Regions from separate parts of the Streptomyces sp. NPDC048001 genome, predicted to be linked through region 2. Evidence: predicted binding sites of a transcription regulator. Region 2 holds the regulator's gene; the other holds the start of a gene.
What was found. Region 2 encodes HspR, which represses chaperone genes until heat shock. Its sites were predicted from a motif close to TTGAGNNNNNNNNNCTCAA; they were not measured.
Positions count from the first base shown of each region.

Region 1: the regulator HspR is predicted to act here: its motif matches at 3,343-3,361, upstream of lon (endopeptidase La).

Region 1 is NZ_JBIDBN010000002.1:67,788-77,715, forward strand. Features, by position in the region: gene ACGF15_RS04620 (cupin domain-containing protein) at 24-428, opposite strand; gene ACGF15_RS04625 (GlxA family transcriptional regulator) at 615-1,568, shown strand; gene ACGF15_RS04630 (hypothetical protein) at 1,623-2,015, opposite strand; gene ACGF15_RS04635 (MSMEG_1061 family FMN-dependent PPOX-type flavoprotein) at 2,450-3,115, shown strand; gene lon (endopeptidase La) at 3,384-5,813, shown strand; gene ACGF15_RS04645 (pentapeptide repeat-containing protein) at 5,900-6,697, shown strand; gene ACGF15_RS04650 (MarR family transcriptional regulator) at 6,890-7,372, shown strand; gene ACGF15_RS04655 (protein phosphatase 2C domain-containing protein) at 7,391-8,182, opposite strand; gene ACGF15_RS04660 (nitrate- and nitrite sensing domain-containing protein) at 8,550-9,928, shown strand, end outside.
Region 2 is NZ_JBIDBN010000016.1:94,069-103,996, reverse strand. Features, by position in the region: gene clpB (ATP-dependent chaperone ClpB) at 1-109, opposite strand, end outside; partial or broken gene ACGF15_RS26490 (pyridoxamine 5'-phosphate oxidase family protein) at 304-534, shown strand; gene ACGF15_RS26485 ((2Fe-2S)-binding protein) at 854-1,171, opposite strand; gene ACGF15_RS26480 (hypothetical protein) at 1,168-1,416, opposite strand; gene ACGF15_RS26475 (helix-turn-helix transcriptional regulator) at 1,618-2,553, shown strand; gene ACGF15_RS26470 (heat shock protein transcriptional repressor HspR) at 2,804-3,259, opposite strand; gene dnaJ (molecular chaperone DnaJ) at 3,261-4,445, opposite strand; gene grpE (nucleotide exchange factor GrpE) at 4,476-5,123, opposite strand; gene dnaK (molecular chaperone DnaK) at 5,120-6,967, opposite strand; gene ACGF15_RS26450 (sugar transferase) at 7,194-7,790, shown strand; gene ACGF15_RS26445 (heterodisulfide reductase-related iron-sulfur binding cluster) at 7,920-9,928, shown strand, end outside.

The sequences.
Region 1 (9,928 bases), on a different contig from region 2:
GACCCCGGGGTGCGGGCCGCTCCTCACGGTCCGGCCGGAGGCTCCAGGGGGTGGCCCGTGGTCGCGTCGACATGGTCGGGGATCGCCTCGTGCCGGTCCCCGACCGAGACGGTGCCGGTCGGCTCGAACATCAGGATCGACGTCGGGACCGGGGCGTAGGGCCGGTGCTCCGTGCCGCGCGGCACGGTGAAGACCTCGCCGCGGTCGAGCCGGACCGTGCGCTCGCCCGCCGGCTCGCGCAGGCCGATGTGCAGCGTGCCGTCCAGGACCAGGAAGAACTCGTCCGTGTCCTCGTGGGTGTGCCACAGGTGCTCGCCGTGCACCTTGGCGATCCGTACGTCGTAGTCGTTGACGCGGGTGACCACGCGCGGGCTCCACAGGGCCTGGAAGGAGGCCAGGGCGGCTTCGAGGGAGAGGGGTGTGTCCATGGCCCCATCGTTCCCGGCCCGCCGGGGGAGAACGAGTGCTAGGAATGGCATATGTCGCCCGGATCCTCTCACTCACCCGCCACCGCCCCTCCGCCGGTCGCCGGCCGGACCCGGGGATCCCCGGGGGTCCCCGCCACGGCCCGTGGCGAGGGCGCGGGTGCGCCGCCCTCCGGTCTGCACCGGGTCGTGGTCCTCGTGGACGAGAACTCCAACCCCTTCGAGCTGGGCTGCACCACCGAGGTCTTCGGGCTGCGCCGCCCGGAACTCGGACGCGAGCTGTACGACTTCCGCCTCTGCGCCGCCGAGCCCCGGACGCTCATGCGGGACGGATTCTTCACCCTTACGGGGGTCGCCGGTCTGGAGGCCGCGGAGACGGCGGACACCCTCGTCGTCCCCAACCGGCCCGACGTCGCCGTGCCCCGCCGCCCCGACGTGCTGGACGCCGTCCGGCGGGCGCACCGCCGCGGAGCACGCCTGGTCGGCCTGTGCAGCGGGGCGTTCACCCTGGCCGAGGCGGGGGTGCTGGACGGACGCCGGGCCACCGCCCACTGGCAGTGGGCGGAGGACTTCCGCGCCCGCTTCCCCGCCGTGCGGCTCGAAGCCGACGTGCTCTTCGTCGACGACGGCGACATCCTGACGGCGGCGGGCAGCGCCGCCGCGCTGGACCTGGGGCTCTACATCGTGCGCCGCGACCACGGCAGCGAGGTCGCGGGCGCGGTCAGCCGCCGGCTCGTCTTCGCCGCCCACCGCGACGGCGGGCAGCGCCAGTTCGTCGAGCGGCCCGTCCCCGACGCCCCCGACGAGTCCCTCGCCCCCGTGCTGGCGTGGGTGCAGGCCCGGCTGGACGCGCCGATGACCGTCTCCGACCTCGCCGCCCGGGCGAAGGTCAGCCCCGCCACCCTGCACCGCCGGTTCCGCGCCCAGCTCGGGACCACGCCGCTGGCCTGGCTGACCGCGGAGCGGCTGGCCCTCGCCTGCCGGCTGATCGAACGCGGGGAGACCGGTGTCGAGGTGGTGGCCCGGCGCAGCGGCTTCGGCAGCGCGGCCCGCCTGCGGGTGCTGATGCGCCGGGAGACGGGCCTCTCCCCGAGCGACTACCGCCGCCGCTTCGGCCCGCAGCCCGCCTCCGAGGGGCGGTAGGGCACGCACGGACGCGGGCCCGCCGGTTCGCCGGAGGGCCCGCCCGCCGGCCTCTCAGTCCCGCGGCCACATGACGTGCCCGTCACGGCGCGCCAGGCGGTAGAGGACTCTCGAGTACACCAGGGTCGCCGCCGCGACCGTGCTGGTGACGACCGCCAGTGCGAGGACGCCCAGCAGTGCGGGCCACTGGCGAAGGGAGTCACGGCACCGCTCGTACTCCGTGTACGCGGGGTCGATCAGGGGGCCGCGGCACATGTCCCCACCGGACGGCGAGGCGTAGTCGGTGACCATCAGGTAGGCGAACCACACCCAGGCCGCCACGGCCACGGCCGACCACAGCAGCGCCCGCCTGCCGACGCGGCGCGCCTCCCGGGGGTCCTGGACGGTGTGCGCCGGTGCGCTCGCCGCGCTGCCCGGCGCCTGCCCGTCCGATATCTCGTCGCTCAAGTCTCCCCCTCGTGTGTGGCGATGATGGAACGTCAGTTCATCACAGGGCCCCGGCGCGCTGCAGCGGCGCCCCGGCTCCGCGGCACCTGCGCGGGCTCGATCCGGCTCGGGGAGGTGTGGCGGGCGCCCGGTCGCGTCGCTTGGTGCATCGTGACGGGGCGCTGAGCTGCGGAGTGAAGGAAGAGCTGGTCCGGCCGGCCCGGATCTGTGCAGGCCGACTCTGCGTTGCGGACCGAGGCTCGGCTATGTCCTGCACCGAGGCGATGCCGTCGGGCAGGCGGAGGAGGAGAACGTCCCAGCTCATGTGAACCTTCCAGGTGGGGAAACGGTAGGTGGACTGCCGCGGGGTTCGGCCCGGGTGGGGTCGGCCTCCCGCGGGCGAGATCACGCTCTGCCCCGGCGCACTGTCGCGGTCGCCTTCTAGGGTCGTCCGTATGATGATCGACACTGGGGCCGCCGGGTTGCTCTTCGAGTCCCTCCGGGCGGACGCCCTCACCAGCCCGGACCACCTGCGCGAGCTCTACTCGCAGCCGAACCCGACCTCGCTCCGCAAGGAGAACGACCGGCTGACCGAGGAGGCCCGGGCGCTGATCGGCTGTTCCTCGCTGGTGTTCATCGGCAGTGCGGACGCCGAGGGCCGGGCGGACGTGACGCCGCGTGGCGGTCCGGCCGGGTTCGTCTCGGTGCTGGACGAGAGAACCTTGGCGATCCCCGACGCGACCGGCAACAAGCGGCTCGACACCATGCACAACGTGCTGCAGACCGGACGCGTCGGTCTGCTCTTCCTCGTCCCCGGCCGCCCCGACACGCTGCGCGTCAATGGCCGTGCCTGTGTCTCGGCGCGTCCGGAGTTGCTCGCCCGACTCACTCCGGTCGGAAAGCAGCCGGTCACGGCGATCGTGGTGCAGGTCGAGCAGGTCTATCCGCACTGCCCGAAGTCGCTGATGCGCGGCAACGCCTGGAAACCGGATCGGTGGTTGCCTGCTGACGCCCAGCCGACCAGTGCAGAGGTGACGCTGGCCCAGCTGAACCTGCCGGGCCTGACCGTCGACCAGATCGAGGAGGCCGAACGGGAGTCACTGCGCCTGCGCTACGAGTGACCTCGGGCCACGCGCGGGTCCTTCCCGGGTGGCGCCGGCCCTTGTGCGACCTGATCCCGCGCGCGACCCGTCACCGGCCGACCGGGCACTCGATGCAAGGTCACGCAGGCCGATGGGCAGTCGCATGCAGCCTTGGTGCGGACGGTGCAGGGTCCCCCGCATCGGACACGGGCCCTCCGATCGCTGAGAGCGAACAGAGCAGGGGAACATCCCGAGGCTCACATGCATTGAGTCGGTACAGCTCAACTTGCCTGCCTAAGGGGAGATCATGGCTGCCGATTCCACGGCCCGTACACCGCTCACGCTGCCCGTCCTGCCCCTCGACGACGAGGTCGTCCTGCCGGGGATGGTCGTCCCACTCGACCTGTCCGACACCGATGTGCGGGCCGCGGTCGAGGCGGCGCAGGCCGCGGTGCGCTCCTCCGGCAACAAGCCGAAGGTGCTGCTCGTTCCCCGGGTCGACGGCACCTACGCCGCGACCGGCGTCCTGGGGACCGTCGAGCAGGTCGGACGGCTGTCCGACGGCGACCCGGGCGCCCTGATCCGCGGGGTCGGCCGGGTCCGCATCGGAGCGGGGACCACCGGGCCGGGCGCCGCCCTGTGGGTCGAGGGCACGGCCGTCGAGGAGGCCGGACCGGGGGCGGCCTCCGGTGACGGGCCGCTTCCCGGGCAGGTCGCCGAGCTGGCCAAGGAGTACAAGGCACTCGCCACCGACTGGCTGAAGCGCCGCGGGGCGTGGCAGGTCGTCGACCGGGTGCAGCAGATCGAGGACGTCTCGCAGCTCGCGGACAACGCCGGCTACTCGCCGTTCCTGACCACCGCACAGAAGATCGCGCTGCTGGAGACCGCCGACCCCGTCGCACGCCTCCGCCTCGCCACCGAGCAGCTGCGCGAGCACCTGGCCGAGCAGGAGGTCGCCGAGGCGATCGCCAAGGACGTCCAGGAGGGCGTGGACAAGCAGCAGCGCGAGTTCCTGCTCCGCCGCCAGCTGGACGCGGTGCGCAAGGAGCTGCGCGAACTCAACGGCGAGTCCGAGGGGGAGGAGTCGGACGACTACCGCGCCCGCGTCGAGGCCGCCGAACTGCCGGAGAAGGTCCGCGAGGCGGCGCTGAAGGAGGTCGAGAAGCTGGAGCGGGCCAGCGACCAGTCCCCCGAGGGCTCCTGGATCCGCACCTGGCTGGACACCGTCCTCGAACTGCCCTGGAACGCGCGGACCGAGGACGCCTACGACATCCCGGGCGCCCAGCGGGTGCTGGACGCCGAGCACGCGGGCCTGACGGACGTCAAGGAGCGGATCACCGAGTACCTCGCGGTGCGCAAGCGCCGCGTCGACCGCGGCCTGGGGGTCGTCGGCGGCCGCCGCGGCGGTGCCGTGCTCGCGCTGGTGGGCCCGCCGGGCGTCGGAAAGACCTCGCTCGGCGAATCGGTCGCCCACGCCATGGGGCGCTCGTTCGTCCGGGTCGCGCTCGGCGGAGTGCGCGACGAGGCCGAGATCCGGGGCCACCGCCGCACCTATGTCGGCGCCCAGCCCGGGCGCATCGTCCGCGCCGTCAAGGAGGCCGGTTCGATGAACCCGGTCGTGCTGCTCGACGAGATCGACAAGCTGGGCTCCGACTTCCGGGGCGACCCCGCGGCGGCCCTCCTCGAAGTGCTGGACCCGGCCCAGAACCACACCTTCCGCGACCACTACCTGGAAGTGGAACTCGACCTCAGCGACGTGGTCTTCCTGGCGACCGCGAACGTCCTGGAGGCCATCCCGGAGGCGCTGCTGGACAGGATGGAACTGGTGCGCCTCGACGGCTACACCGAGGACGAGAAGGTCGTCATCGCCCGGGACCACCTGGTCCCCAGGCAGCTGGAGCGGGCCGGACTGGAGCCCGGCGAGGTCACCGTGGACGAGAGCGCACTGCGCCGCCTGGCGGGGGAGTACACCCGGGAGGCGGGCGTGCGGAACCTGGAGCGCTCCGTGGCGCGGCTGCTGCGCAGGATCGCCGCGCAGAGCGAACTCGGCGACCGGAAGCTGCCGTTCACCGTCACCGACGGCGAACTGCGGGCCCTGATCGGCCGGCCCCACCACGTCCCGGAGTCCGCGCAGGACCCCGCCGAGCGGCGCACCGCCGTGCCCGGCGTGGCGACGGGGCTGGCCGTCACCGGAGCCGGAGGCGACGTGCTCTTCGTCGAGGCGTCGCTCGCCGACCCGGAGACGGGCGCGGCCGGGCTGACGCTGACCGGCCAGCTGGGCGACGTGATGAAGGAGTCCGCGCAGATCGCACTGAGCTTCCTGCGTTCGCACGGGGCCGAGCTGGAGCTGCCCGTCGCCGACCTCAAGGACCGGGGCGTGCACATCCACTTCCCCGCGGGGGCGGTGCCCAAGGACGGCCCGAGCGCCGGCGTCACCATGACCACGGCCCTGGCCTCGCTGCTCTCCGGCCGCCTGGTGCGCACCGACGTGGCGATGACGGGAGAGGTCTCGCTGACCGGCAGGGTGCTGCCCGTCGGAGGCGTCAAGCAGAAGCTGCTGGCCGCCCACCGGGCGGGCATCACCACGGTGGTGATCCCCAAGCGGAACGAGCCGGACCTGGACGACGTCCCGGAGGAGATCCTCCGCACGCTGGACGTCCACCCGGTCAGCGACGTCCGCCAGGTGCTCGCCCTCGCCCTCGCCCCGGCCGAGGCACCGGTCACCGCGGCGGCCTGACGCGGGGCGGTGCGGCGGCCCGCCCGGGCCCGGCGGCGAGGGCGCCGGCGGGGCCCGGGCACCGCCGGCAGGGGCAGAATGACGGGATGACCTCCCTGAAGGCCGACTGCTCGCAGTGCTTCGGGCTGTGCTGCGCGGCCCTGCCGTTCTCCGCCTCCGCCGACTTCGCCGCCGACAAGGCCGCGGGCACCCCGTGCGGCAACCTGCGGGCCGACTTCTCCTGCGGCATCCACGCCCGGCTGCGCGAGAGCGGCTATCGCGGCTGCACCGTCTACGACTGCTTCGGCGCGGGCCAGCACGTCTCGCAGGTCCTCTACGGCGGGACCGACTGGCGCGAGGCCCCGGCGACGGCCTCCGAGATGTTCGCCGTCTTCCCCGTGGTGCGGCAGCTGCACGAACTCCTGCGCCACCTTCAGGAGGCCGAGGGCATGCCCGCGGCCGCCGCCCTACGGCCGGTGCTGGCGGAGCACCGCTCCGGCATCGAGGCGCTGACCCGCCTGGCGCCCCCGGCGCTGGTGCAGGTGGACGTGGACGCCCGGCGCCGGGAGGTGGGCCCGCTCCTCGGGCGGGCGAGCGAGCTGGCACGCGCGGCGGTCCGCGGCCGCCGGAGGGACCGCCGGGGCGCCGACCTCATGGGGGCCCGGCTGCGGGGGGCGTCCCTGCGTGGCGTCAGTCTGCGCGGGGCCTGCCTCATCGCCGCCGACCTCGCGGGAGCCGACCTCCGGCAGGCCGACCTGCTCGGCGCCGACCTGAGGGACGCCGGGCTGGCCGGTGCCGACCTGACGGGGGCGCTGTTCCTGACCCAGCCCCAGCTGAACGCGGCCCGGGGAGACGCCGCCACCCGGCTGCCGGACGGCCTCCTCCGCCCTCCGCACTGGTCCTGACGGGCCGCACCGAGGAGGATGCGCCCCGGCGGCGCCCCGCGCCCGCGGGCGTCCGCGCACACCGGACCGCCGGGGGCGGGCCGGGCGTCCGCCCCGCTCCCGGCCCGGACCTGCGAAATACTGGCCGAGCTGCGGACATGCCGGCCGCTGCTGGAGACTTTCGGGACCGGGAAGCGTGCCATGGGTGCTGAGATGTGCGAGGGCGGTGCGGCGGACACCGCCGGACCGGACGGGAGAAGTGGTGTGGATCGTGAGTTCCTCGCTCTCGAAAGGGAGCTGACGGTCTTCCTCCGGCGCGCGCGGGCGTCGTCCGGCGAGATGGCCCGGCAGGTGCACCCCGAACTGGAGCCCGCCGCCTACGGTCTGCTGGTCCGCCTGGAGGAGGCCGGCGAGCAGCGCGCCACCGAACTCGCCGGGTACTTCGGCGTCGGCAAGGCGACGATGAGCCGGCAGCTGCGGGCCCTGGAGGACCTGGGACTGGTGGCCCGGACCCCGGACCCCGCCGACGGCCGCGCCTCGCTGGTGCGGCTCACCCGTGAGGGCATGGTCCGCTTCCGGCACGTGCGCGACGCCCGGCGTGCGCGGTACCGCAGCAAGCTCGCGGGCTGGGACCGCGGCGAGGTGGCCGAACTGGCGCGGCTGCTGCACCAGCTGAACGCCGGGGCCGAGGACTGAGCACGCCTGCGCGGCGGCTCAGAACTCCGCCAGCACCGCCGTGGCGTCGTCGTGGAGCTTCCACCGCGGCGCCCCGGAGTCCGCGGCGGCCGCCGCGGACTCCCGTGCCCGCACCCGGTCGATCAGCCCTTGCGCGCCCTCCGTGCGGAGCAGCTTCATGCACGCCGTCCAGTCGCCCTCGGCGAACGTCTGCACCCAGCGGGCGGCCCCGTCGGTGAGCGCGGCCAGCGCCCGGACCCGCTCGCGGGGCACGCTGCCCGCCACGGCCCGCTCCGCCACCGCCGGGTCGGCCGCGGCCGTGAAGAAGCCCCCCTCGGCGTTGCGCAGCGCGTCCGCCGAGGCCTGGCTGCGCAGCGCCTCGCGGGGCAGCCGGTCGAGCCGGTCGTCCAGGACCGGCTCGACCGAGCCCTCCGGCGACTGCAGCAGCAGCACCGAGTCGGAGAGCACCAGGTACTCCAGCTCGCCGTCCGGGGCGCCCCAGCGCGCCAGGGCGACCGTCGCCTGAGGCGTGCGGACGTGAGAAAGGTCACAGGTTTGGCGGTGGGCGTCCGCGGTGCGCCGGATGGAGCGGGCGAGGATCGCCCGCAGGGTCAGCTCGGGCCGTGAACCGCACAGCTCGACCAGCGCACCGCCGAGCCGGGCCGTGAACCAGGGCACACCGTGCACACAACCGCCGCCGTCCCGCGGGGGCGTCACCCCGTCGAGGACGAGAAGTGATCCACCCTGGCCCTGAACGGGAAGCGCCGCCGACACCCAGTCCTCGTTGGGGTGTCCGGAGGTGCCGGGGGCGGTGGCGGCGTCGATGCGCATGGGCCCAGTCTGCACGACTCCTTCACCCGCCCCCCGAACGGGCCGCGGACGCCTCCGTACCGCCTGGTCAGGCCGGGCGCCCCGGGCTGACCGGCCCGGGCCGGAGGTGCGGGCGGGCATCCTGCCAAAGCCGGGGCCCCAGGTCCAGCCCGGCACGCCGTACGCCCCGCCCCGGCATGCCCGGGCAAGTTGTTCCCCAACTCCGCCATGTTGTTCACTCGTTCGGGTGGCGGAGCGGCCGAAGCGCGCCTCCCTCCGGAAGGCGCTGCGAAGGTCGGTAGCCGTACCAGGGGTGGGGCTCTCGCGCGTGAACCGGTCGTCATCTCTGCTTCATGGGTGGACGAGTCGAGCAGGATTGCGAGCACCGGTGCAGAAGAAGCGGCCTCGGGGCAAGGGCGGCAGCGCCACGTCGGACGGTGCGGAGTCCCCGGCCGATGCCACCGGTCTTCCCTCCCGGGAGGACCCGACCCCCGGCGGACGCCCCGTCCGCGTGCGTCGCAGGCTCGTCGTCGCGGTCGCCGTCGTGGCCGCGGTCGTGGCCGGTGCCGGGGCCCCCGGCATCCTCGCCGCCTCCGCCGACCTGACCGAGTCCCAGCGCCTGGTCGACCTCGCCTCGCTCGACCGGCAGGCCGTCACCCTCGCCCACTCGCTCTCCGACGAGCGCGACGAGGTCGTGGCCTACCTCGCCTCCCGGGTGGCGGCCTCCCCGGAGGACGGCAGCGCCGGGCCGGACGAGGAGGACGGCGAGGACGGCGACGACGCGGCGCCCCGCAGCCTCTCCGGCCCGCTCGCCGCACGCGTCGACCGGCAGATCGACGAGATCCGCGCGGAGCTCGGCGACGACCACCCCGACCTGCGGCGCGACCTCGCCTCGGTGCCCTCCCTGCGCCGTACCGCGCTCGGCGGCAAGAGCACCCCCCTGGACGCCCACCGCGCCTACACCTCCGTCGTCGACGGGCTCCAGGCGCTCGCCGACGACCTGGCCGAGCGGACACCGCCCCGCGCCGCGGACGCGACCCGCGCCCCGGCGGCCCTCGGACGCGCCGTCGAGCAGGCCTCCGCCGCGCGCGGGCTGCTGGTGGCCGCGCTGGCCGTGCCCCGGCCCCCGGCGCAGACCGTCTTCGACCCCGTCACCGGCCTCCCCGTCGAGAGCGAGGGCGAGGAGACCGGGGAGGCGGCCCGCACCCGCGACGCGCTCAGCGCCACCGCGCAGCAGGCCCGGGTGCGCGAACTCGCCGCGCTCGCCGACTTCGACCAGGCGGCAGGGCCGCAGGTCCGCGACAAGGTGGCCGCCACCGTGTCCGGCGCCGAGGTCAAGAGCGCCGAGGGGTACCTCGCCCGCCTGACCGACCAGCCCGCGCTCTCCGCCAAGGAGCGCACGACCGACGCGACCGCGCTGCAGGCCGCCCTCACGGCCCGTATCGAGCAGATGCGGGGCGCCGAGACGACGCTGGCCAGCGACCGCATCGCGGCCTTCGAGCAGCTGCGCGACGACGACGTCACGGCGCTGGAACTGCGGGTCGCCCTGGCCGCCGGGCTGCTCCTGGCGGCGGTGGGCGTGCTCGCCGCGGTCTCGCGCTCGCTCACCCGGCCGCTCGCGGTGCTCCGGCTCGGCGCGGCCCGGCTGGCCGCCGAACCCGACCACGGGGAGCCCGTCCGCTTCACCGGGCGCAACGACGAGTTCGCGCAGGTCGTTCGCTCGCTCAACACGCTGCACGGGCGGCTGGGGGACCTCGGGACCCGGGT
Region 2 (9,928 bases):
GCGCCAGCAGCAGATGGGCCGGGGTCAGGTCGGCGTGACCACCCTGTACGGCCCGGTTGCTCGCGGCGTTGATCGCGTCACGGCTCTTGTTGGTCAGCTCGGCATCCACGTCCGGTGTCTCCTCCTCGCCTGCGGGTCCGCCCCTTGGGTCACTTCTACTGACTCAGCCAGCATACACAAAGTTGAGTCGATTGCACTCAAGGTCGGCCGGAGAGGCGTTCCCGCGCAGGACCGGGAGCCCCGGGCAGCCGCCAGGGGGGTGCGCGCTCGCCCGGAGGAGCGGCCGGGGATAGGTTCCGGGGCATGGCCATCGATCCCCGCAGCCCCCACGCCTCGTACCTGGAGTTCTGGGGCGAGCCCCTGCTGTGCACCCTGACCACGCCCCGGCCCGACGGCACACCGCACATGGTCCCGGTGTGCGTCACCTACGACCCCGGGGCGGGCATCGCGCGGGTGATCACGGGCAGGCACAGCCGCAAGGTCGCCCATGTACGGGCGGCCGGCCCGGAGGGGGCACGGGTGGCGGTCTGCCAGGTGGAGGGGAAGCGCTGGGCGACGCTGGAGGGCGTGGCGCGTATCCGCACCGAGGCGGAGGCGGTCGCCGACGCGGTCGCGCGGCACACGGCGCGCTACCGCCGCACGCCGAGGCCGAACCCGGACAGGGTCGTGATCGAGATCGCCCTCACCCGGGCGATGGGGCGCACCTGAGCGGCGCGGCGCCCGGAGCGGTGCCGCGGCGGCCTGCGCCGGGCCCGTCCGGGGGCAGCACAACGGCGCCATCGTGTTTCAGGTCCACGATGGCGCCGCTGTGTGGGGGAAGCACCTGAGCGGTCTGTAACGACGGGGGAACCGCTCAGGCACTGCGGGGGGTGGCGGTGGTGTCGGTTTCGACGAGCTGGTGGTCCCGCGCGTCGAGGTTGACAAAGATCATTCCGTACCGGATCGCACACCGGACGGGCTGCGGTGCACCTCGCGGCCGACGAAGGCACCGGTACGCCCGGACATCCTCGTCCTCTTCGCGCGCGACGACGATCGGCTCGCCGAACAGGGTGACCATCAACGAGTCGCCACGGTGGGGGATGGCCGTGACGAGGTCGATGAAATGCCACCCGGAACGGTAGGCCGAGGCCATCTCGCGCCGGAAAACACGGTCGTCCGGAGGGATGGTCATGCTGCTGCACCCGCCGGGGCGGAGTTCCAGCCACTGTCCATCGGTGCGGAGTTCCAGCCGCTGTCCAGCACGGCCGAGTTCCAGCCACTGTCCAGGGCGGCCGAGTTCCAGCCACTGTCCATCGGGGTCGAGTCCCAGCCGCTGTCCGGCGGAGGCACGGCCGCCGCCGTGACACTGCCCAGGGCCGGGTCCAGGGCACTGGCGGCACCGAAGACCACGGTCGCAGAGAAGACAGTGGCAAGCACCGAGCGAAGCATTCTCTTGCGCATAGTCGGCTTCGTCCTTACTTGATGGTTTCTTCTCCCCCGCACCACAGACGATGACCCATGCAGGCATGTCAATGCCACAGCCCCGATGCATCATGTTCCTGTAGCTACAGGACCCTGGGGGGTGGAGCATTGCCTAGGAACGAGACAAAACAGTCACATCCCCATGGGGTCACGGAGATGTGCACCGAGGGATCGAGACTTTACGTCAGCGCGCTCAGCACGGGACGAATCGCTCGAAGCGACGTGGAAGCCGCGCCATGCCTGCTCGAATTGGCCTTGCTCCACCCGGATCCGGACGATCCCCACTGGTTGCGTCCGGTTCCGCCGTCAGTCGCCCTTGCGCAACGTCTGCACCCGATCGAGCGGGAGATCCTGGACCGCCGCCGCCTGTCGATAGAACTGACGGACACCTTCGAACCCTTCATGGCCGTCAGTGCGCAGGCGCCGGCGAGCACCCACGCGATCACGGTGCTGGAGGGGTTCGACCGGATCAACGCCGCGCTCAACCTCGCCACCGCCGAGTGCCACACGGAGATGCTGACGATCCAGCCCGGCGGCGGACGCAGCGCCGACGTCCTGACCGAGGCGCTGGAACGAGACAGGCTGCTCGTCGACCGGGGCGTCAGCATCCGGACTCTCTACCAGCACACCGTCAGATACAGCCAGGGGACGCTCGCCTACGTGGAGCGGATATCGGCCGGGAAGGCGCAGATCCGCACGCTGGAGGAGCTGATCGAGCGGCTCATCGTCTTCGACCGCACCGTCGCCTTCATCCCGGCGAGCGACGACCGGCGCGTCGCCCTGGAGCTGCGGCACCCCGGGCTCGTCGAGTACCTCATCAAGGTGTTCGAGCAGCTGTGGCAGCGGGCGGTCCCGCTGATGGACGACGCCCCGTACCAGCCCACCCCGGACGGCATCTCCGGGGTCCAGCGCTCGATCGCCAAACTGCTGATCGAGGGGCATGTGGACGAGGCGATCGCCCGCAGGCTGGGCATGAACGTCCGGACCTGCCGCGCGCACATCGCCAAGCTGGCCGCCGCGCTCGGGAGCGGGAGCCGCGCCCAACTCGGCTACCTCATCGCGCAGTCCGGCATCCTCAACAGCGACGCCTGAGGTCCCGGGGACCCGCTCCGCAGGACGGCGCCCGGCGCCCGTGCTCGGCCTCCCTGACGGGGCGTCCACCGCGGTGGCGCCCCGGCCGGGCACCCGGAGGCGCCCGGGCCCGGCCGGGGGCCGTGAGCGGCCCTCCAGGGGCCCTGGCGGGCCGTCACACGAGAAGGCACGCGCCCCGCGACGACGGACGGCGGGGGCCGGGACGCTCTGCCGCGTCCCGGCCCCCGCCGTCCGTCGTCGTCCCGCCCGCTCAGTCCCCGCGGCGCTTGGGGCGCCAGACCACCAGGGCGCCGGTCTGCTGCACGTCCTGATAGGGCACCAGGTCGCGCCGGTAGGAGGCGTGCACCTGCGCCTCGCGCTGCCGCATGGCCGCGGCGGCACCCTCCACGGCCGCGCTCAGCTCGGCGACCCGGCTCTGCAGCGCGGCGACCTGGTTCTCCAGCTCGATGATGCGCTTGATGCCCGCCAGGTTGATGCCCTCGTCCTGCGACAGCTGCTGCACGGTGCGCAGCAGCTCGATGTCCCGGGCCGAGTACCTGCGGCCGCGGCCGGCGGTGCGGTCCGGGGAGACGAGCCCCAGGCGGTCGTACTGCCGCAGGGTCTGCGGATGCAGACCCGACAGCTGCGCGGCCACCGAGATCACGTACACCGGTGAGTCGTCGGTCAGTTCGTAGGGGTTGCGGCTGCGCCCCGGACGGCCGTCCATGTCACGCTCCCTTCGCTGCCTGGAACAGCTCGGCCCTCGGGTCCTCGTCCGCGGTGGCCTCGCGGTAGGACTCCAGTGCCTCCCGTGCCTTGTCGCCCAGGTCCACGGGGACGGCGACCTCGACCGTCACCAGCAGGTCGCCGCGGGTGCCGTCCTTGCGTACGGCCCCCTTGCCCCGGGCGCGCATGGTCCGCCCGTTGGGGGTGCCCGCGGGCAGCTTCAGGGTCACCGGCGGGCCGCCCAGGGTGGGCACCTTGACCTCGCCGCCGAGCGCGGCCTCGGCGAAGGTGACCGGCACGGTGACGGTGAGGTTGTCGTCCTTGCGGCCGAAGACGGGATGGGCGTCGACATGGACGACGACGTACAGGTCGCCGGCCGGACCGCCGCGCTCGCCCGGTGCGCCCTTGCCGCGCAGCCGGATGCGCTGCCCGTCGGAGACGCCCGCGGGGATGCGGACCTGCATGGTGCGGGAACTGCGTGCACGGCCGCTGCCCTTGCAGACCTCGCAGGGGGTCTCGGCGATCAGGCCGCGCCCCTTGCAGTCCACGCACGGGTCGGTCAGCGAGAAGGAACCGCTGCCGCCGCGCGAGACCTGCCCGGTGCCGACGCAGGTCGGGCACACCCGGGGGGTGCCGTTCTTGTCGCCGGTGCCCGAACACGCCTTGCACGGCGCCTGGCTGGACATCCGCAGGGGGACGGTGGCCCCGTCCACGGCCTCGGTGAAGCTGAGCGTCACCTCGGACTCGATGTCCTGGCCGCGCCGGGGCTGGGTGCGGGTGCCGCCGCCGGGGCCGCGGTTGAACAGCCCTCCGAAGACGTCCCCGAGACCGCCGCCGAAGCCGCCCGCACCGCCCGGCTGGCCCCCGCCCTGGGCGCCCCCGAAGAGGTCGCCCAGGTCGAAGTTGAAGTTGCCGCCGCCCGCGCCCGGCCCGGCCCGGAAGCCTCCGTTGCCGAACAGGGCGCGCGCCTCGTCGTACTCCTTGCGCCGCTTGGGGTCGCCGAGGACGTCGTTCGCCTCGGAGATCTCCTTGAAGCGCTCCTCGGCCCTGGTGTCGCCCTTGTTGGCGTCCGGGTGGTTCTCGCGGGCGAGCTTCCGGTACGCCTTCTTGATCTCGGCCTCGGTGGCGTCCTTGGGGACGCCGAGAACCTTGTAGTAGTCCTTCTCGACGAAGTCCTTCGTATTCATCGACGTCCCTCCTTCCGGACGTGTCGTGCGTCAGCCCTCCTCGGGGCCACCGCTCTCCTCGTCGGCCTGCTTCTCTTCCTTGCCCGCCGGAGCCGCGCCCGGCTGGGGCTCGGCCACGGCGACCCGCGCGGGGCGGATGGTGCGCTCGCCGATGCGGTACCCCGGCTGGAGCACCGCGACGCATGTGGTCTCGGTGACATCCGGTGCGTAGGAGTGCATCAGGGCCTCGTGCACGGTCGGGTCGAAGGGCTCGCCCTCCTTGCCGAACTGCTGGAGCCCCATCTTGGCGGCCGCGGTCTCCAGGGACTCGGCGACGGACTTGAAACCGCCCACCAGCTCCCCGTGGTCCCGCGCGCGGCCGATGTCGTCGAGCACGGGCAGGAGCTCGGTCAGCAGCGTCGCCGTGGCGATCTCCTTGACCGTGACCCTGTCCCGCTCGACCCGGCGGCGGTAGTTCTGGTACTCGGCCTGCAGCCGCTGGAGGTCGGCGGTGCGCTCGCCGAGCGCACTGCGGACCTGGTCCAGCTGGGCCGTGAGGCCGGCCGTCTGCGCTGCGTCCCCTGCCGGGGCCGCCGTGTCCTCCTTCTCGGGGGACTCGGCGGTCTCCGCGGCGTCGTCGGGTGTGGCGCCCGAGGGGACGTCGGGCTTCTCCTCGAAGCCCGGAGTCTCCTCACTCACGCGGCACCACCCTTGGTGTCCTTCTCGTCGTCCACGATCTCGGCGTCGACGACGTCGTCGTCGGCCTTCGGCTGCTCGCCGCCGGGGGCACCGGCCGCGGCGCCCTCGGGGGCGGCGTTGGCGTAGAGGGCCTGGCCGAGCTTCTGGGAGACGGCCGCGACCTTCTCGGTGGCGGTGCGGATCTCCGCGCTGTCCTCGCCCTTGAGCTTCTCCTTCAGCTCGGCGACGGCGGTCTCGACCTCGGTCTTGACGTCGCCGGGGACCTTGTCCTCGTTGTCCTTGAGGAACTTCTCGGTCTGGTAGACGAGTTGCTCGCCCTGGTTGCGGCTCTCGGCGGCCTCGCGGCGGCGGTGGTCCTCGTCCGCGTACTGCTCGGCCTCCTGGCGCATCCGGTCGACCTCGTCCTTCGGCAGCGAGGAGCCGCCGGTGACGGTCATCTTCTGCTCCTTGCCCGTGCCCAGGTCCTTCGCGGTCACGTGCATGATGCCGTTGGCGTCGATGTCGAAGGAGACCTCGATCTGCGGGACGCCGCGCGGGGCCGGCGGGAGGCCGGTCAGCTCGAACATGCCGAGCTTCTTGTTGTACGCCGCGATCTCGCGCTCGCCCTGGTAGACCTGGATCTGCACCGACGGCTGGTTGTCCTCGGCCGTGGTGAAGATCTCGGACCGCTTGGTCGGGATCGTGGTGTTGCGCTCGATCAGCTTGGTCATGATGCCGCCCTTGGTCTCGATGCCGAGGGACAGCGGGGTGACGTCGAGGAGCAGGACGTCCTTGACCTCGCCCTTGAGGACACCGGCCTGGAGCGAGGCGCCGATGGCGACGACCTCGTCCGGGTTCACGCCCTTGTTGGCCTCCTTGCCGCCGGTCAGCTCCTTGACGAGCTCGGCGACGGCGGGCATGCGGGTGGAACCGCCGACCAGGACCACGTGGTCGATCTCGGACAGCTCGATGCCGGCGTCCTTGATGACGTTGTGGAAGGGGTGCTTGCAGCGCTCCAGCAGGTCCGAGGTGAGCTGCTGGAACTGCGCCCGGGTGAGCTTCTCGTCGAGGTGCAGGGGGCCCTCGGCGGAGGCCGTGATGTACGGCAGGTTGATGGACGTCTCGGTGGAGGACGACAGCTCGATCTTGGCCTTCTCCGCCGCCTCGCGCAGGCGCTGGAGGGCCATCTTGTCCTTGGACAGGTCGACGCCGTGGCCGCTCTGGAACTGCTTGACCAGGTAGTCGACGACGCGCTGGTCCCAGTCGTCACCACCGAGGTGGTTGTCGCCGTTGGTGGCCTTGACCTCCACCACGCCGTCGCCGATCTCCAGCAGCGAGACGTCGAAGGTGCCGCCGCCGAGGTCGAAGACCAGGATCGTCTGGTCGTCCTTGTCGAGGCCGTAGGCGAGCGCGGCCGCGGTCGGCTCGTTGACGATGCGCAGGACGTTCAGGCCCGCGATCTCGCCGGCCTCCTTGGTGGCCTGGCGCTCGGAGTCGTTGAAGTACGCGGGGACGGTGATCACCGCGTCGGTGACCTTCTCGCCCAGGTAGGACTCGGCGTCGCGCTTCAGCTTCTGCAGGATGAAGGCGCTCATCTGCTGCGGGTTGAAGGTCTTGCCGTCGAGCTCGATCTTCCAGTCCGTGCCCATGTGGCGCTTGACGGAGCGGATGGTCCTGTCGACGTTGGTGACCGCCTGGCGCTTGGCGACCTCGCCGACCAGCACCTCGCCGTTCTTGGCGAAGGCGACGACGGACGGCGTGGTCCTGGCGCCCTCGGCGTTGGTGATGACGGTGGGCTCGCCGCCTTCGAGAACGCTGACGACGGAGTTAGTCGTGCCCAGGTCGATGCCGACCGCACGTGCCATTTTCGATTCCTCCAGCTGACCTGACTTGAGTGGATCTGGCTCAAGGATGCATGACGACCCCCGAGGAGTCAACAGACCTGAGTCGAGGGCACTCAACTTTTATCCCGCCCTTACAGGCACCTCCGGCCCTCCGCGTGGCGCATCCCCCGCCCCGTACCCCTCTGCCAGAGTCATACACGGATAAATCGGTCAGGACCTCCTCCCCGACACCGAAGGGCGGGCACCCATGGCAGCCAGGTCGGCCCCGCGCACCCCGCACCCGCCGTCGACGGGCACCGGCCACCCCGTCAAGCGGGCCGTCGACCTCGTGGGGGCCCTGCTCCTGCTGCTGGCGCTGTCACCGCTGGTCCTGGGCGCCGCCGCGGCCGCGGCGGCGTCCGGCGGGCCGGCCCTGCGGCGGAGCGAGCGGCTGGGCCTGGGCGGCCGCACCTTCACGATGCTGACCTTCCGGACCACCCGCGACGGCGCCCTCACCCCGGCCGGGCGGCTGCTGCGCCGCCGCTGCCTCGACGTGCTCCCCCAGCTGGTCAACGTGGTGCGCGGGGAGATGTCCCTGGTCGGCCCCCGGCCGCTGGCGGGCCCCCCGGGACGCACGGCGGCGGCCCGCGCCCGCCTCTCGGTACGCCCCGGCATGACCGGCCTCTGGCAGGTCGGCGGACGCTCGGAGCTGCCCTGGGAGGAAATGGGCGTGCTCGACCTGCATTATGTGGAGCAGCACTGGCTCGGGCTGGACCTGCTGATCCTGATGCGCACGGTGCCCGCGGTGATCCGCGGGCGCCGGCCCGCGCCGGCGGTGCGAGCGGTGCCGGTCAGGGTTGCCTGAGCGACACAGATCACCGCCTGCCCAACTACAGTGCGGCGGAATAACTGGGTAGTCTCAGCACGGACTAAATAAGTTACCGCTTAGTAGTAGTGCCGGACCACCCACCCTCGCAGGCCCGAGGAGCCTCCCATGCAACTCGCCGCGATCATCGTGTCGCTGACCCTGACCGTGGTCGGCGTCGCGCTCATCTCCCGAGCGGTCGCGCAGATCTACCGGTTCGTCACGCTCGGCCAGCCGGTGCCCGCCGGCAGCCGCACGGACGACCCGAAGGCCCGCACGACCACGCTGGTCAAGGAGTTCCTCGGCCACACGCGGATGAACCGCTGGGGCATCGTCGGCTTCGCGCACTGGTTCGTGGCGATCGGATTCCTGACGCTGCCGCCCACCCTGCTCCAGGCCTACGGGCAGCTCTTCCAGGCCGACTGGGTGCTCCCGGTCCTCGGCGGCTTCCTGCCCTTCGAGATGTACATCGAGTTCATCGGCCTGATGACGGTCGTCGGCATCCTCGTGCTGATGGCCATCCGGCTGCTGAGCCTGCCCTCCCGGGCCGGCCGGAAGTCCCGCTTCGCCGGCTCGAAGGCCTGGCAGGCGTACTTCGTCGAGTACGTGATCCTCGTCATCGGCCTGGCCATCCTGGTGCTGCGCGGCCTGGAGGGCGCGATCCACCACGTGGCGGGCTACGAGGCCGCGTACTTCGTGTCGTACCCGCTGGTCCTCGCCTTCGACGGACTGGACCTCGGCACCCTCCAGACGCTGATCTACTTCACCGCCATGGTCAAGATCGGCACCTCGCTGATCTGGATGATCACCGTCTCGCTCAACACCAACATGGGTGTGGCCTGGCACCGCTTCCTCGGCTTCCCGAACATCTGGTTCAAGCGCAACGCCGACGGCGCCTCCGCCCTCGGCGCCCTCCAGCCGATGACCTCCGGCGGCAAGCCCATCGACTTCGAGGACCCGGGCGAGGACGACGTCTACGGCGTCTCCCAGGTCGAGCAGTTCTCCTGGAAGGGCATCCTCGACTTCTCCACCTGCACCGAGTGCGGCCGCTGCCAGTCGCAGTGCCCCGCCTGGAACACCGGCAAGCCGCTCTCCCCCAAGCTCCTGATCATGTCCCTGCGCGACCACGCGCACGCCAAGGCCCCCTACCTGCTGGCCGGCGGCGGCAAGAACACGGAGGGCGAGGAGAGGGCCTCCGAGGAGCAGCTGCGCGACGTGCCCGCGGCCGCACTGGCGGAGGCCGGGCGCCCGCTGATCGGCACCGTCGAGGAGAACGGGGTCATCGACCCGGACGTCCTGTGGTCCTGCACCACCTGCGGCGCCTGCGTCGAGCAGTGCCCCGTCGACATCGAGCACATCGACCACATCGTCGACATGCGCCGCTACCAGGTCATGATCGAGTCCTCGTTCCCGTCCGAGGCGGGCACGATGCTCAAGAACCTGGAGAAGAAGGGCAACCCCTGGGGCCTGGCCAAGAAGCAGCGCGTCGAGTGGACCAAGGAGGTCGACTTCGAGGTCCCGATCGTCGGCAAGGACATCGAGGACCTGAGCGAGGTCGACTACCTCTACTGGGTCGGTTGCGCGGGCGCCCTGGAGGACCGGGCCAAGAAGACCACCAAGGCCTTCGCCGAGCTGCTCCACATCGCGGGCGTGAAGTTCGCGATCATGGGCGGCGACGAGAAGTGCACCGGCGACTCCCCCCGCCGCCTCGGCAACGAGCCGCTCTTCCAGCAGCTCGGCCAGGAGAACGTGGCCATGCTCAACATGGCCTTCGGCGAGGACGACGAGGACGAGTCGACGAAGAAGCCCACGTCGGCCAAGAAGATCGTCGCCACCTGCCCGCACTGCTTCAACACGATCGCCAACGAGTACCCGCAGCTCGGCGGGGAGTTCGAGGTCATCCACCACACCCAGCTGCTCCAGCACCTCATCGACGAGGGCCGGCTGCTCCCCGTCACCCCGGTCGAGGGCCTGATCACCTACCACGACCCCTGCTACCTGGGCCGCCACAACAAGGTCTACACGCCGCCGCGCGAGATCATGGACAAGGTGCCCGGCCTGCGCCAGCAGGAGATGCACCGCCACAAGGAGCGCGGCTTCTGCTGCGGCGCCGGCGGTGCCCGGATGTGGATGGAGGA